Regions from separate parts of the Streptomyces sp. 11x1 genome, predicted to be linked through region 1. Evidence: predicted binding sites of a transcription regulator. Region 1 holds the regulator's gene; the other holds the start of a gene.
The links. The regulator HspR, encoded in region 1, represses chaperone genes until heat shock. The targets are predictions, from matches to a motif close to TTGAGNNNNNNNNNCTCAA.
Positions count from the first base shown of each region.

Region 1 (7,385 bases):
GCGTCGCCAGGACGGCAGCCCGGCGCCGCGCCCGCTGAAGCCGCCGCCGATCGAGTTCGTCCCGCTCTCGCTCCCACACGACGACGTAGGGCCGGACCAGGGGCAACCCGTCGACCCGGACGACGTCACCGAGGAACGGGCACGGGGGTGCGGGCCGGCACCCGGGCGGAGACGCGGGAGCCGAAGTCAGGGGCGGCGTGACAGCGCGGTGCGCCCCACGAGCAGGCAGGAAGAGGCTCAGAATCACGGCCAGTAGGCTGCGCATAGGTCGACTCCTATCAGTCGGCTCAGGCCCCGACACGGAAGTAGCCGCTTCCCGTCGGGGCCGCTGTGCTTTCGGCGTCCACCTTACCCGTGGATAACCGCAGATAACCACGGATGCACGGAAAGCCATGGTCACCCACGCTGGACTCATGGATCTTGACCGTACGCGCCCGCTGTGGCGGCAGATCGCAGCGGAGATCATCCGGCGCATCGAGGATGGCACCTACCCGCTGGGAAGCCGCGTGCCGTCCACTCTGGAGATCGCGCAGGAGTTCGGTGTGGTGAACGCGACGGCGGCCAAGGCCATGCGGCATGTTCGTGAGCAGGGCTGGACGCGAGGCGAAGTCGGGCTGGGGACCTTCGTGGCCGACCAGCTGCCGCCGTCCTCATAAGCCAGGCCCCGACTCAGCCGCGATCGGCCCGGTTCACGGACGGCCCTGAGTGCCCTGCCCTATGCGGCAGGCCCCGAACTGCTGCCGACCCCGTCGATACCGCCGAGCACATCACGAGCGACCCGGACATTCAGTTGATGTGGACGGCGCGGCCTCCTGGCAGCTGCCGCGCGAGATCTTCGCCCCGGAGTCGGGCCTCCAGCAGCAGCTGAACGAGATGGGCGCCCGAGGCCTCCCCGCCGAGACCGGCAACGCCGCCCCCGGCTTCGCCCCCGTCGCCCGCCAGAGCGCCCTGCGCGCACGGGCCGTGGCAGCGGCTCAGGCGGGCGACGAGAGCGCCGTGCAACGGCGGTCGACCATCCCGGAACGCTGGCGCCGCCCGGACCGGGCCCCGAAAACGGCCACGGAGACGGAGACGGAGACGGAAACACCGGCCGGAGGCCCCGCGAGCGCCACCCCGCCGCAGAGGGAGCCACAGCCGCGGCCACAACCCCCCACCGCCGAGCGGACCCCGAGCGCTCCCACCCCCGACCGACAAGAACCCACCACACCCACTCCCGACCGAGCCGCACCCGAGATCCCTCTCTGGGAAGTCGGCATGCGTCCACGCGGCACTTCCGGCGTGCCCCGCCCCAACACCCAGCAGCCCCAGCAGCTGCCGCCCGGCCACGAGCGCCCCGGCCCAGGGCTCGGCGTGGGCGACTGACCGGGTCACCCGAGGAGGTCACCGGGGCGGACCGGAATTCAGTCCCGCTTCGGCCCCGTGATCGCCTCGCCGATGGCGAAACCCTTGGCAGCCCCTTCGGGGATGATGACCTCCCTGCCGTAGGCAAACCGCCGGATGTCCCCCCAGTCGGCCGCCTCCGGGCGTGGTTCGGTGAAGAGCGTGACGGCGCCCTCGCCGTCGTAGTCGTCGATGACGACGTACACCGGAATGCCGGCCCGGGCGTACTCGCGCCGCTTCTTCACCCGGTCCCGGTCCTGGTTCCGCTTCCCCGGGGAGACGACCTCGACGATGAGCTGCACGGAGTCGGCACGCACACCCATGTCGTCCTCGTCGTGGCACGGCTCCGTGTCCTCCGGAGCGACGAAGGCATCCGGGATCCACGCCCTACGGTTGTGGATCACGTTCATGTCCTGGTAGCAGGCGTAGTCGCTACCGTCCAGGAACCGGTCCAGGGCCCGACGGACACGATTGGCGATCAGGCCGTGCGAACGGCGGGCGGTGGGCGACAACTCGATGGCTCCCTCGATGATCTCCGCGCGGTAGCCCTCGGGTGGGTCCATGGCCTTCCACACCTGCCACAAGGCCTCGTCCGGGCTGGGTCCGTTCGCGAATTCAGTCCCTGCCTCGGACATGGTCTCGGGCCTCTCATGTGCAAGAGCGGTCAAGGTGGCACCTCCTCCTCAAGTGTGGGCTTGGCGTGCACGGGGCACAAGCAACGCCGCCACGCTAGGCGGCCGTACTCGCTCACCTGCGAAAACACCCTCGCTTCACTCGAACTGGTGACGCAGAAACGACTCACTCCCCAGGAGCGTCGGCCCACCCTCCGCTCCGCGCCCCCACACACCCCACCCACCCCGTACAACCATCCCCCCACCCCAAACGTCTGATCGTCACCGGCGGGGGTTACACCGCCGGTGACGATCGCCCTCCTGCCCTGAAGGACCCCAGGACCCCATGACCTCAGTCAGACGCTCGACGACGGCCGCCGCGGCCGTCGTCGTGCTCGCCACCGCCGGCGGTCTGCTCGTCTCGACCGCCACGGCGGCGAACGCCGCCGTCACCTGCTCCTCCCCCGTCTTCAAGCGGCAGTTCTTCGCGAACACCACTTTCTCCGGCACCCCGAAGAGGACGGACTGCGACAGCGCGATCGACCAGAACTGGGGCACCGGCGCACCCGCCACCGGCCTGCCGTCCAACAACTTCGGCGTCCGCTGGACCGTGACCCGCGACTTCGGCTCCGGCGGCCCCTTCACGCTCTCCGTCTCCGGTCTGGACGGCATCCGCGTCTATCTGGACCCGGGCACGACCGACGCCCGCAAGATCAGCCTCTGGAAGAACGGCTCGACGACCGTCTCCAAGACCCTCAACCTCACCATCCCCTCCGGCAAGCACACCCTGCGCGTCGACTACGTCAACTGGACCGGCGCCGCCAAGGTCAAGTTCACGTACACGCCCCGCACCTCCGCCGACGTCGACAAGGTCAAGCCGCTAGTCCCGACGGGGGCCGCGGTCACGTACGACGAAGCCACCGGCAGGGCCAAGGTCACCTGGGCGAAGAACAAGGAGATGGACCTCGCCGGGTACAAGGTCTACCGGCGGCTCAAGGGCACGTCGTTCGGCAGCACGCCGCTCGCGACGACCACCTCCACCTCGTACACCGACACCGGGCTGCCGAAGTCGGGCGCGGCGTACTACTACGAGGTCCGCGCCTACGACAGGGCGGGCAACACGTCGACGGGCACGGCCGATCAGCTGGTCACCACGGTGGACCGGATCCCGCCGACCGTCCGGGATCTGAAGGTCAGCGGTGAGTCCTCCCTCGACGGGGTGTCGCTCTGGTGGATGTCCGAGGGGGCCGAGACGAACCGGCTGCTGAGGGCCGCCTCGCCCGACGGGCCGTTCGAGGAGGTCAAGGGCCCCTGGGGCAACTCGGCGACCGATGCCACCGCCCCGTACGGGGAGACCTCGTACTACAAGGTCGCGGTGTCGGACGCGGCGGGCAACACCGCGTACTCGTCGGTGGTGTCGATCGCCAGGCCGCTCGCGGTGCCGTACCTCTGGAAGACGGAGAACCGGCCGGAGGACGGCGGCGGCGTCGATCTGCGCTGGGACGTGTCGCCGTACGCGCCGACCGAGTTCCGGGTCCACCGCGAGGAGCGCCGTTTCGACAACGCGACCGGGACCTTCGACGTCGTCGACTCCCAGGTCGTGCCCTGCGAACCGAAGCTCACCGACACCGCCTACGGCACCAGGTACAGCTACACCTGCACCGACACCACGGTCGTGCCGAGCCCCGACGACGGGTTCTACGTGTACTGGGTGACGACCGTCGACGCGCTCGGCCGGGAGTCGGGCCCCTCGCAGACCATCTCCCACGGCTACGGCGACGGCACCGCCCCGCCGCTCGTCACCGGGTTCACGGCCACCGCCACCGAGTACGGCACGGTCCTCGACTGGGACGACAGCCCGGTCGCCGACCTCGCCGAGTACAACGTGTTCCGGGTCAGCACGGTGGACGACGGGACCGGGTACACGCATGTGGGCACGGTCAAGGCGGGCACCAGTCGGCTCGTCGACTCGGGGAACCTCCAGGACGGCGAGCACCACACGTACTTCGTGGACGCGGTGGACACCTCGGGCAACTCCAACTACACGCTGGCCGACAAGATGGTGTCCACGACCGTCACCGAACTCGACCTGCGGCCCACCGTGGAGACCCCCGCGGACTGGCTGGTCGACGCGAGCGCCGAGAAGGCCGCCGGCGGGACCGGGGTCGACCTCACCTGGAAGCTGTCCAGCGACTCCGACGGGACGGACATCACGGGCTACCGGGTGTACCGGTGGAACCCGGCCACCGCCGCCTACGAGCCCCTGACCGCCGACCCGGTCACCGGCACGTCGTACACCGACACCACGGCCGCCGCCGGCACCACCCACTTCTACTGGGTGACCGCCCTCCACACCGACGGCACCGAATCGCCCCCCGGCGACGCCTGGGTGGCTCTGGCCCCCTGAGCACACCTACAAGGACGCGGCAGGGGCCCGGGGGTTCAGCCGAACAGCTGAATCTCCGGGCCCCTGACCGCACTTGACGTGCCGTCAGTCTGCGGACGTCTGCCGCCCCTTAGGCCGCCACACCACCAACGCGCTGCTCTGCTGCACTTCCTGGTACGGCACCAGATCGCGACGGTACGACGCGTGGACCGCCGCCTCGCGCTGGCGCATGGCCGCGGCGGCGCCGTCGAGCGCGGCCTCCATCTCGGCCACCCGGGACTGGAGCGCGGCGACCTGGTTCTCCAGTTCGATGATGCGCTTGATGCCGGCCAGGTTGATGCCCTCGTCCTGCGACAACTGCTGGACGGTACGCAGCAGTTCGATGTCACGGGCCGAGTAGCGACGGCCCCGCCCGGCGGTGCGGTCCGGGGAGACCAGGCCGAGACGGTCGTACTGGCGCAGGGTCTGCGGGTGCAGTCCGGAGAGCTGGGCGGCCACCGAGATGACGTACACCGGTGTCTCTTCCGTCAGCTCATAAGGGTTCCTACGGCGGCCGTCCATCACATTCATGCTCCCTTCGCGGCCTGGAACAGCTCCGCTCGCGGGTCCTCGCCCGCAGTCGCCTCGCGATACGCCTCCAGCGCGTCACGAGCCTTCCCCGACAGGTCCTTCGGGACACTCACCTCGACCGTGATCAGCAGGTCCCCGCGGGTGCCGTCCTTGCGGAAGGCGCCCTTGCCCCGGGCCCGCATCGTACGGCCGTTGGGGGTGCCCGGAGGCAGTTTCAGGGTGACCGGCGGACCGCCCAGGGTCGGGACCCGGACCTCTCCGCCGAGCGCCGCCTCGGGGTACGTCACCGGGACGGTCACCGTGAGGTTGTCGTCCTTGCGGCCGAACACCGGGTGCGGGTCGACGTGCACGACGACGTACAAGTCGCCCGCCGGGCCGCCCCGTTCACCGGGGGCGCCCTTGCCGCGCAGCCGGATCCGCTGGCCGTCGGAGACGCCCGCCGGGATCCGGACCTGCATGGTGCGGGAGGACTTGGCGCGCCCCGAGCCGTGGCAGATGTCGCAGGGGTGCTCGGCGATCAGGCCGCGGCCCTTGCAGTCCGGGCAGGGGTCCGTCAGGGAGAAACCGCCGCCGGAGCCCCGCGCGACCTGGCCGGTGCCGACGCACGTCGGGCACACCCGGGGGGTGCCGTTGGCGTCGCCGGTGCCCGAACATGCCTTGCAGGGCGACTGCGAGGACATGCGCAGCGGTACGGTCGCGCCCTCGATGGCCTCGGTGAAGCTCAGCGTGACCTCGGACTCGATGTCCTGGCCGCGCCGGGGCTGCACCCGCGTGGTGCCGGAGCTGCCCCGGTTGAACAGGCCGCCGAAGACATCGCCGATGCCCCCGCCGAAACCGCCCGCGCCCTGGCCGCCGCCCTGCGCGCCGCCTCCGAAGAGGTCGCCCAGGTCGAAGTTGAACGAGCCGCCACCGGCGCCGGGCCCGGGGCGGAAGCCGCCGTTGCCGAAGAGGGTGCGGGCCTCGTCGTACTCCTTGCGCTTCTTGGGGTCACCGAGGATGTCGTTGGCCTCGGAGATCTCCTTGAAGCGCTCCTCGGCCTTGACGTTCCCCTTGTTGGCGTCCGGGTGGTATTCGCGGGCGAGTTTGCGGTACGCCTTCTTGATCTCGGCCTCGGTGGCGTCCTTGGGGACGCCGAGGACCTTGTAGTAGTCCTTCTCGATGAAGTCCTTGGTACTCATCCTCGACGTCCCTCCTTCCACTCACCCTGCATGCCGTGCCGGCCTGTGGCGTCAGCCCTCGTCCGGGCCACCGCTCTCCTTGTCGTCGGCACCGGAGGCACCCTCGGCCTCCTCGGCCTTGGCCGTCTGCGCGCCGGGCTGCGGCTCGGCCACGGCCACCCGCGCGGGGCGGATGGTGCGCTCGCCGATGCGATACCCCGGCTGGAGAATCGCCACGCACGTCGTCTCGGTGACGTCGGGCGCGTAGCTGTGCATCAGGGCCTCGTGGATCGTCGGGTCGAAGGGCTCGCCCTCCTTGCCGAACTGCATGAGGCCCATCTTCGCGGCGACGGTCTCGAGCGACTCCGCGACGGACTTGAAGCCGCCGACGAGTTCGCCGTGCTCGCGCGCGCGGCCGATGTCGTCGAGCACGGGCAGGAGTTCGGTCAGGAGGTTCGCGATGGCGATCTCCTTGACCGTGATCCGGTCGCGCTCGACCCGGCGACGGTAGTTCTGGTACTCGGCCTGGAGGCGCTGGAGGTCCGCCGTGCGCTCACCGAGCGCCGTACGCACCTGGTCCAGCTGCGCCGTCAGACCGGCCACCTGGGCCGTCGCTGCCGCGTCCCCGGCCGGGGCCGCCCCCTCCTGGGGGGCGGCCTTCGGCTCGGCGTCCTCGGAGCCGGAGGGGACATCAGGCTGCTGCGGCTGAGCCGACTGCGGCTGCTGCTCGTCGAAGCCCGGGGTCTCCTCCGTCACGCGGCACCGTCCTTGCGGTCACGCGGCTCGTCGACGATCTCGGCGTCGACGACGTCGTCGTCGGCCTTGGCGTCACCGGCGCCGGCGCCGGCCTCGCCGCCCGCGGCCTGTGCGGCCTGGGCGTCGGCGTAGAGGGCCTGGCCGAGCTTCTGCGAGACGGCCGCGACCTTCTCGGTGGCCGTGCGGATCTCGGCCGTGTCCTCGCCCTTGAGCACTTCCTTCAGCTCGGCGACGGACGCCTCGACCTCGGTCTTGATGTCACCGGGGACCTTGTCCTCGTTGTCCTTGAGGAACTTCTCGGTCTGGTAGACGAGCTGCTCGCCCTGGTTGCGGGTCTCGGCGGCCTCGCGGCGGCGGTGGTCCTCCTCCGCGTACTGCTCGGCCTCCTGACGCATCCGGTCGACCTCGTCCTTCGGCAGCGAGGAGCCGCCGGTGACGGTCATCTTCTGCTCCTTGCCCGTGCCGAGGTCCTTCGCGGTCACGTGCATGATGCCGTTGGCGTCGATGTCGAAGGACACCTCGATC
Region 1 covers NZ_CP122458.1:4,784,966-4,792,350, forward strand. Annotated here, with positions in the region: gene P8T65_RS20870 (hypothetical protein) at 1-265, opposite strand, end outside; gene P8T65_RS20875 (winged helix-turn-helix domain-containing protein) at 414-656, shown strand; gene P8T65_RS20880 (hypothetical protein) at 796-1,362, shown strand; gene P8T65_RS20885 (Uma2 family endonuclease) at 1,401-1,943, opposite strand; gene P8T65_RS20890 (PA14 domain-containing protein) at 2,338-4,398, shown strand; gene P8T65_RS20895 (heat shock protein transcriptional repressor HspR) at 4,483-4,938, opposite strand; gene dnaJ (molecular chaperone DnaJ) at 4,944-6,125, opposite strand; gene grpE (nucleotide exchange factor GrpE) at 6,177-6,860, opposite strand; gene dnaK (molecular chaperone DnaK) at 6,857-7,385, opposite strand, start outside.

Region 2 (7,385 bases), 1.3 Mb from region 1:
TCGGATACGGTCCAGGCGGGCCCGTTGTCGATGTCCAGGCAGAGCGCGTCGAACGTGGCGGACGTCTCATGGAGGTACTTGACGAGGTCGGCTTCCACGATCTCCGTACGGGGATCCGCGAGCGCTCCGGCGGACACCTCGGCCAGCGGACCGGAGCGGTGCCATGCGATGACGGAGGGTTCGCGTTCGACAACTGTGATCGGCCCCCAGCGCGGATCCGCGGCGGCGTGGGTGAGCGAGAAGCCGACGCCCAGACCGCCGATGAGCACACTTGGCCGAGAACGATCCGTCAGCGCGGCGAGAGCGGCGTCGACCAGCAGTCGCTCCGAGCGGCCGTCCGAGGTGTCCATCAGGAAGCACCCGTTGGCGATGATCTGCAACAGCTCTCCGTGCCGTCGCAGCACGACCTCGCCGTAGGGGCCCTCGTGACGGTCGATGACTACGGGTTCGTCGGTGATGGGCATCCGCCCATCCTTACGTGCTCCCTGCGCCGGGGCAGCCGAATTACGACGGCCCGGCGAGGCCCCGTCAGTTCGCTGTCAGAGCGTCAGGCCGTGGCCGTACGGGAAGAGCGGGGGCTCGGTGTCGTCGGGGGCCGCCCGGTGGGAGGGCTCGGCGGTCGTCAGGGAGTGCGGTAGTTCGAAGGGCAGTCGGCCCTCCGCGCGGGCCCGGCCGAAGGCCACGTCGAGCAGGGCCGTGTCCGAGGCCCCGTAGTCGGCGACGAGCGCGGCGGCCTTCGCGGCGATCTCCGGGAGCGCGGCGGGCCGTTGCAGGTTGACGCAGACCAGGGTGGGCACCGCCGCCAGCAGCGCCAGGGTCTCCACCAGCCGTTCCTCGGACGGCGTGCGCAGCCGCAGCACGGCCACGTCCGCGTGGGCCGGGTCGGCCACGACGTTGCCGTACAGGGACGCCGTCTGCGCGCCCACTCCTTCGACGTACAGGTTCGGGCGGTCGGTGAGCGGGAGGAGGGAGTGGTTGGCCAGGACGGTGAGCGAGCGGCGCTGGGCGGCCTCGCCGAGAGCGGTGAACTCGCCGGCGCCGACGGTCTCCTCGGCGCGGTCCGGGTCGACGTACCGCCTCTCGAAGAGGCCGAGGACGAACTTCTCGCGCAGGATGCGGCGGACGGAGGCGTCGATCCGTTCCTCGGCGATCCGGCCGGACCGGACCAGTTCGACGATCATCTCGGGGCACTGTTCGCCGTGGTCGCCGCCGAACTGGTCGGCGCCCGCGTCCAGGGCCTTCGCGGCGCGTTCGGCGACGGTGAGGTGTCCGAGGCCCCAGGCGCGGGTGCGGTGTGTGTCGCCGAGGGCGGGGGCGTCGGTGAGCAGGCCCCGGTCGGTGCGGACGACGCCGTCGAAGGCGACGCGGTCGAGGCCGTGGCGTTCGCGCGGCAGGCCGGTCAGGGCGTCCCGGTCCAGGCCGAAGCCGATCTCCGCAGCGCCGTCCACACCGGTTCGCCGGCCGTGGTGCGGCATCATCTGCGAGCACCCGGCCTCGACGGCCGCCCGGACGGGCGCGAGGCGGTGGTCGTGCGTTCCGCGGGGACGGACCCGATCCCTGTCCTGCGCGAAGTGCGGTTCCCCGCCGTTCTGTTGCGGGCCGCCGGGGCAGTACGTGGCCACCGCGACGACCGAGCGCGGGCCGAGCCGGGGGCCCTGGAGGCCGCGTACGTACGCCCTGAACAGCGCGCTCGTGACGTCGGCGGGTGAGCCGCGATGGTTCGACCGGTGGGCCCGGCCGGCCCGGTGGGGGCCGGTGGCGAGGTCGATCCGGGGGTGCAGGGCCACGCGGAGGCCGAGGGCGAGGTACTCGCGGCGGACGGTGTCGCCGAACTTCTCCACCAGCTCCGGGTCGCCGATCGCCGCCAGGCCCAGGGGATCGGGCCAGGCCGAGAAGGCCGCGGCGCCGAAGGGGGCGCCCGCCCTGGCGGTGAACGAGTGGCGTGGGCCGGTGGACAGGGTGACCGGGATGCCCAGCCGGGTGTCGGCCGCGAGGGCCTGGAGGCGGTTGACCCATTCCGCCGTCTCCCGCGTCCCGTGCCGGCCGACGAGGTGGAAGTGGGTCAGATGGCTGTCCACGACCAGTTCCGTGGTGCCCTGTTGGAGGGACGGCCCGTCGCTCGCCTCGGCGAGTGTCCCGTCGCCGTTCATCGTCAGCGCCGAGTGGAAGAGTTGACCAGCCTTCTCCGCGAGGGTCATCCGGGCCAGCAGATCCTCCACCCGCTCGTCGACGGGGCGGCTCGGGTCACGGTACGGGGCTGTGGACATCCGGAGTTCCTTGTACGGGTGGCGGTTCGTCGCGCAGGCCCATTCAGGGAATCAGCGAAACCGGGCGCGGACCAGATAAGGACCAAGTGGCCACTCTCACGCGGCAGATGGCTTGAAAGAACGGGTGATTGACTCGTGTAACCCCCGGTTCGCACGAGCGGGTCCGAGCCGTGGAGCTGTCGGCTTGCTGTGAATCGCCCTCCCAGTGGCGGGGATCACAGACAACGGCGTATCGGGCCGTCGAAGGTGAGGCGAAACGGAAGGAGCGCCTCACCTTGGATGCCGCCGAGACTGTGGAGACCGCGGGGCCCGTCCTCGACGGCATTCCGCGGCAGCCGGCGGCGACACCCGGGCGGGAGCCGGTGGCGTACCCGGAGCCAGTGACGCATGTGGAGCCGGTGGCGTACCCGGTGGAATCCGAGGCGTGTGCGGTGCGATCCGAGGCGTGCCCGGTCGAGCCCGGCGTGGGGCTCGACGCGGAGCCCGGGACGCGTGCCGGCGCTGCGTCCGACCAGAGCCGGCGTACCCCGTTCCCGCGCCCCTGGCGGTTGCTCCCCACTCCCGTCGGTACGCCCTTCACCTTCTTCTACGCCACCGTCCTCGCGCTGACCTCGCTGGTCGCCGAGTACGCCGACCCCGCCCTGGTGCGCACCCTGCACCAGGGCTCCAGTACGGACGTGGCGCATCTGGTCCACTCCCCGGTGCCGGTCCTGGGCGCGAGCGCGCTGTGGGTCGCGGGCGGGGTCGGCTCCGTGTACGTCTTCGCCTTCCTCCTGGTGCTGACCGCGCTGGAACGCCGTGTCGGCGGGTGGCGCACGGCCGGTGTCTTCCTGCTGGGCCATGTCCTCGCCACCCTCGCGACGGAGGTCCCCGTGGGCCTCGCCGTCCTGGTCGGCCACCTCCCCGACAGCTCCCTGCACCGTCTCGACTTCGGCATCAGCTTCGGGGTGGCGGCGAGCGCGGGCGCGTTGGCGGGACTGCTGCCGCCGTGGCTGCGGTGGCCGCTGCTGCTGGGCTTCGGCGGCATGCTGCTGGACGACCTGATCGCGTTCGCGGACCCGATGACCAACTGGGGGCATCTGCTGGCCCTGGGGATCGGGGTGGCGATGTGGCCGGTGGTACGGGAGTGGTGCGTGGTGCCGCGCCCGTCAGGGCCGGCCGGTGAACTTCGCGCTCGTCAGTGGGGCCGTCACCGTCCAGCCCGGTGACGCGTAGAGGGCTCGGCCGTCCGGTGTGCCGGCCAGTACTCCTGTCTCCGCGCCCTGTTCGAGGGCGGTCTGGGCGAGGGTGTCCATGACGAACGTGCCGAGGCCGCGGCGGCGGTGGGCCGGGGACGTCTCTATCTGGTCGGCGACCGCCGTCGCTCCGGTCGGGACGATCTGACCGCGGGCCGCCAGGGAACCGTCCGGCGCCGCGACCATCACCCGGATCACGCCGCCGCGCGACCAGGTGCGCAGCCGGTAGCCGTCGGGCAGGGAGACCGCCGGGGCCTCGCGGGGCCTCAGTCGTACGGTCATCAGAAAGCCGGGCTCGGGGTCGATCCACCATCCCTCGCCGAGCCAGGGGCCCACCGTCGACGCGTCCGTGAAGACCTTGAGCCAGGTGCCGGCCCCGGTGACGGCGTCGGCGACCTTCCGGACCGTCTTCTCCTCCACCTCCTCGTTCGCCGCCGAGAGGACGTGGCGGGTGACGTGGTGGGCCAGGCCCATGTCGATCGTGAAGCCCCAGGGCTCGACCACCGGCGGCGCCGCTCCCCGGGACACGACCCACCTGTCGACCCATGCCCGCACTGTTCCGTCTGTTCGTTCCACCGGGACCCCGCGCATGTTGTAATAGGTGAAGCTGGGTGAAGAGTATTACGTATGGTGATTCCGGAGTGCGTCCAGGTGGGCTCGTGATCGCCCACAGCGAACGGGTGGCCGCTCGGGGAACATTCCCCGACCCCTCTGCATTGAGTCGGCATAGCTCAACTTGACTGCCGAGGGAGAGATCATGGCATCGACGTCCGCACCGCTCACCCTGCCCGTGCTGCCGCTCGACGAAGAGGTCGTGCTGCCGGGAATGGTGGTGCCGCTGGACCTCAATGACACCGATGTACGGGCCGCGGTGGAGGCCGCGCGGGCCGAACCCGGGAAGCCGAAGGTGCTCCTGGTGCCGCGTATCGACGGCAACTACGCGAGCATCGGCGTGCTCGGGACCGTCGAGCAGGTCGGACGGCTGGCGGACGGCGACCCCGGGGCGCTCATCCGGGCAGTGCGCCGCGTGCGGATCGGGGCCGGGACCACCGGGCCCGGTGCCGCCCTGTGGGTCGAGGGGACGCGGATCGACGACGGCGTGCCGGAGCCGCTGCCCGGACAGGTCGCCGAACTCGTCAAGGAGTACAAGGCACTTGCCACCAGCTGGCTGCGCAAGCGCGGTGCCTGGCAGGTCGTGGACCGGGTGCAGGCCATCGACGACGTCTCCGCGCTCGCCGACAACTCCGGCTACTCGCCCTTCCTCACCCTCGAACAGAAGATCCAGCTCCTGGAGACCACCGACGCGGTCGTCCGGCTGAAGCTCGCCACCCAGCTGCTCCGCGACCACCTCGCCGAGCAGGACGTCGCCGAGACCATCGCCAAGGACGTCCAGGAGGGCGTCGACAAGCAGCAGCGCGAGTTCCTGCTGCGGCGCCAGCTCGAAGCCGTCCGCAAGGAACTGCGTGAGCTGAACGGCGAGAAGGACGGGGAGGAGTCCGACGACTACCGGGCCCGCGTCGAGGCCGCCGACCTGCCGGAGGCGGTACGGGAGGCCGCGCTCAAGGAGGTCGACAAGCTGGAGCGGTCCAGCGACCAGTCGCCCGAGGGCGGATGGATCCGGACCTGGCTCGACACCGTCCTGGAACTGCCCTGGAACGAGCGGACCGAGGACGCGTACGACATCCAGGGCGCCAAGAGCGTCCTCGACGCCGAGCACGCCGGGCTGGAGGACGTGAAGGAGCGCATCACCGAGTACCTCGCGGTGCGCAAGCGGCGGGCCGAGCGGGGCCTCGGTGTCGTCGGCGGGCGGCGCGGCGGTGCCGTGCTCGCGCTCGTCGGGCCGCCCGGCGTCGGCAAGACCAGCCTCGGCGAGTCCGTCGCGCACGCCATGGGACGGAAGTTCGTCCGGGTCGCGCTCGGCGGTGTGCGCGACGAGGCCGAGATCCGCGGACACCGGCGCACGTACGTGGGCGCGCTCCCCGGCCGTATCGTCCGCGCCATCAAGGAGGCCGGGTCCATGAACCCGGTCGTCCTGCTCGACGAGATCGACAAGGTGGGCTCCGACTTCCGGGGCGACCCGGCGGCCGCGCTGCTCGAAGTCCTCGACCCCGCGCAGAACCACACCTTCCGGGACCACTACCTGGAGGTCGAGCTGGACCTGAGCGACGTCGTCTTCCTCGCCACCGCCAACGTGCTGGAGGCGATCCCCGAGGCCCTGCTCGACCGGATGGAACTCGTCCGGCTCGACGGGTACACGGAGGACGAGAAGATCGTCATCGCCCGGGACCACCTGCTGCCCCGGCAGCTGGAGCGGGCCGGGCTCGACGCCGACGAGGTCGTGCTCGACGAGAGCGCGCTGCGCAAGCTCGCCGGTGAGTACACGCGCGAGGCGGGCGTACGGAACCTGGAGCGGTCCGTGGCGCGGTTGCTGCGCAAGGTCGCGGCCCAGCACGAACTGGGCCGGCGCGAGCTGCCCTTCACCGTCACCGACGCGGATCTGCGCGGGCTCATCGGCCGACCGCACCACGTGCCCGAGTCCGCCCAGGACCCTGCGGAGCGGCGTACGGCGGTGCCCGGTGTCGCCACCGGGCTCGCGGTCACCGGTGCCGGCGGCGACGTGCTCTATGTGGAGGCGTCGCTGGCCGACCCGGAGACGGGCGCGGCGGGGCTGACCCTCACCGGCCAGCTGGGCGACGTGATGAAGGAGTCCGCGCAGATCGCGCTCTCCTTCCTGCGCTCGCACGGCGCGGAGCTGGAGCTGCCCGTCGCCGACCTCAAGGACCGGGGCGTGCACATCCACTTCCCTGCGGGCGCGGTCCCCAAGGACGGCCCCAGCGCCGGTGTCACCATGACGACGGCCCTCGCGTCGCTGCTGTCCGGGCGGCTGGTCCGTACGGACGTGGCGATGACGGGTGAGGTGTCGCTGACCGGGCGGGTGCTGCCGATCGGCGGGGTGAAGCAGAAGCTTCTCGCCGCGCATCGGGCCGGTGTCACCACCGTCGTCATTCCCAAGCGGAACGAGGCGGACCTCGACGATGTGCCCGCCGAGGTGCTGGAGAAGCTCGATGTGCACGCGGTGACAGATGTCCGCCAGGTGCTGGAGCTGGCGCTGGCTCCGGCGGAGGTTGGGGTGCCTGTGGCTGCGTGACCCTCCGGGTGGGGGCGCAGTGGGCGTCGTTCCACGGGTGCGGCCCGGTGGGGCTTCTCGCGCAGTTCCCCGCGCCCCTGAAAAGCAGGGGCTGCGCCCCGTGCTTCTCAGGGGCGCGGGGCCGTGGTCCTCCAGGCCCGAAGGGCCTTGTCTTTCAGGGGCGCGGGGAACTGCGCGACCAACCCCACCGGACCCGCGGGCGACCTGGACCATGTCCGCCCCCACCTGCGAAATACTGACCCGCAGGTACCCGGATCGGAATAGCAGGAGCGCTGACGTGCACGACGAGGGCGGAAACGGCGACGGCGGTGCTGTCGGAGCCGGCATGGACCAGGCGTTCCTGGCGCTGGAGCGCGAGTTGACGGTCCTGCTGCGGCGCGCCCGCGCCAAGTCCGGCGAGATGGCCCGTGCCGTCCACCCCGATCTGGAGTCCGCCGCCTACGGCCTCCTCGCCCGCCTCGACGAGACCGGCCGGCTGCGCGCCACCGAACTCGCCGCCTACATCGGCGTCGGCAAGGCCACCATGTCCCGGCAGCTCCGCGCCCTGGAACACCTCGGCCTCATCGCCCGCGAACCCGACCCCGCCGACGGGCGCGCCTGGCTCGTCCACCTCACGGACGAGGGCCGGGCCCGCTTCCGGGCGGTCCGGGACGCCCGCCGGGTCGCCTACGTACGACAGCTCGCCGGCTGGGACAGGGACGAGGTGGCCCAGCTCGCGCACCTGCTGCACCAGCT
Region 2 covers NZ_CP122458.1:3,460,021-3,467,405, reverse strand. Annotated here, with positions in the region: gene P8T65_RS14895 (spermidine synthase) at 1-464, opposite strand, end outside; gene P8T65_RS14890 (glycoside hydrolase family 3 N-terminal domain-containing protein) at 540-2,267, opposite strand; gene P8T65_RS14885 (rhomboid-like protein) at 2,543-3,475, shown strand; gene P8T65_RS14880 (GNAT family N-acetyltransferase) at 3,416-4,093, opposite strand; gene lon (endopeptidase La) at 4,260-6,650, shown strand; gene P8T65_RS14870 (MarR family transcriptional regulator) at 6,928-7,385, shown strand, end outside.
Region 2: a site for HspR is predicted at 4,219-4,237, ahead of lon (endopeptidase La). Genes of this name have one in related genera too.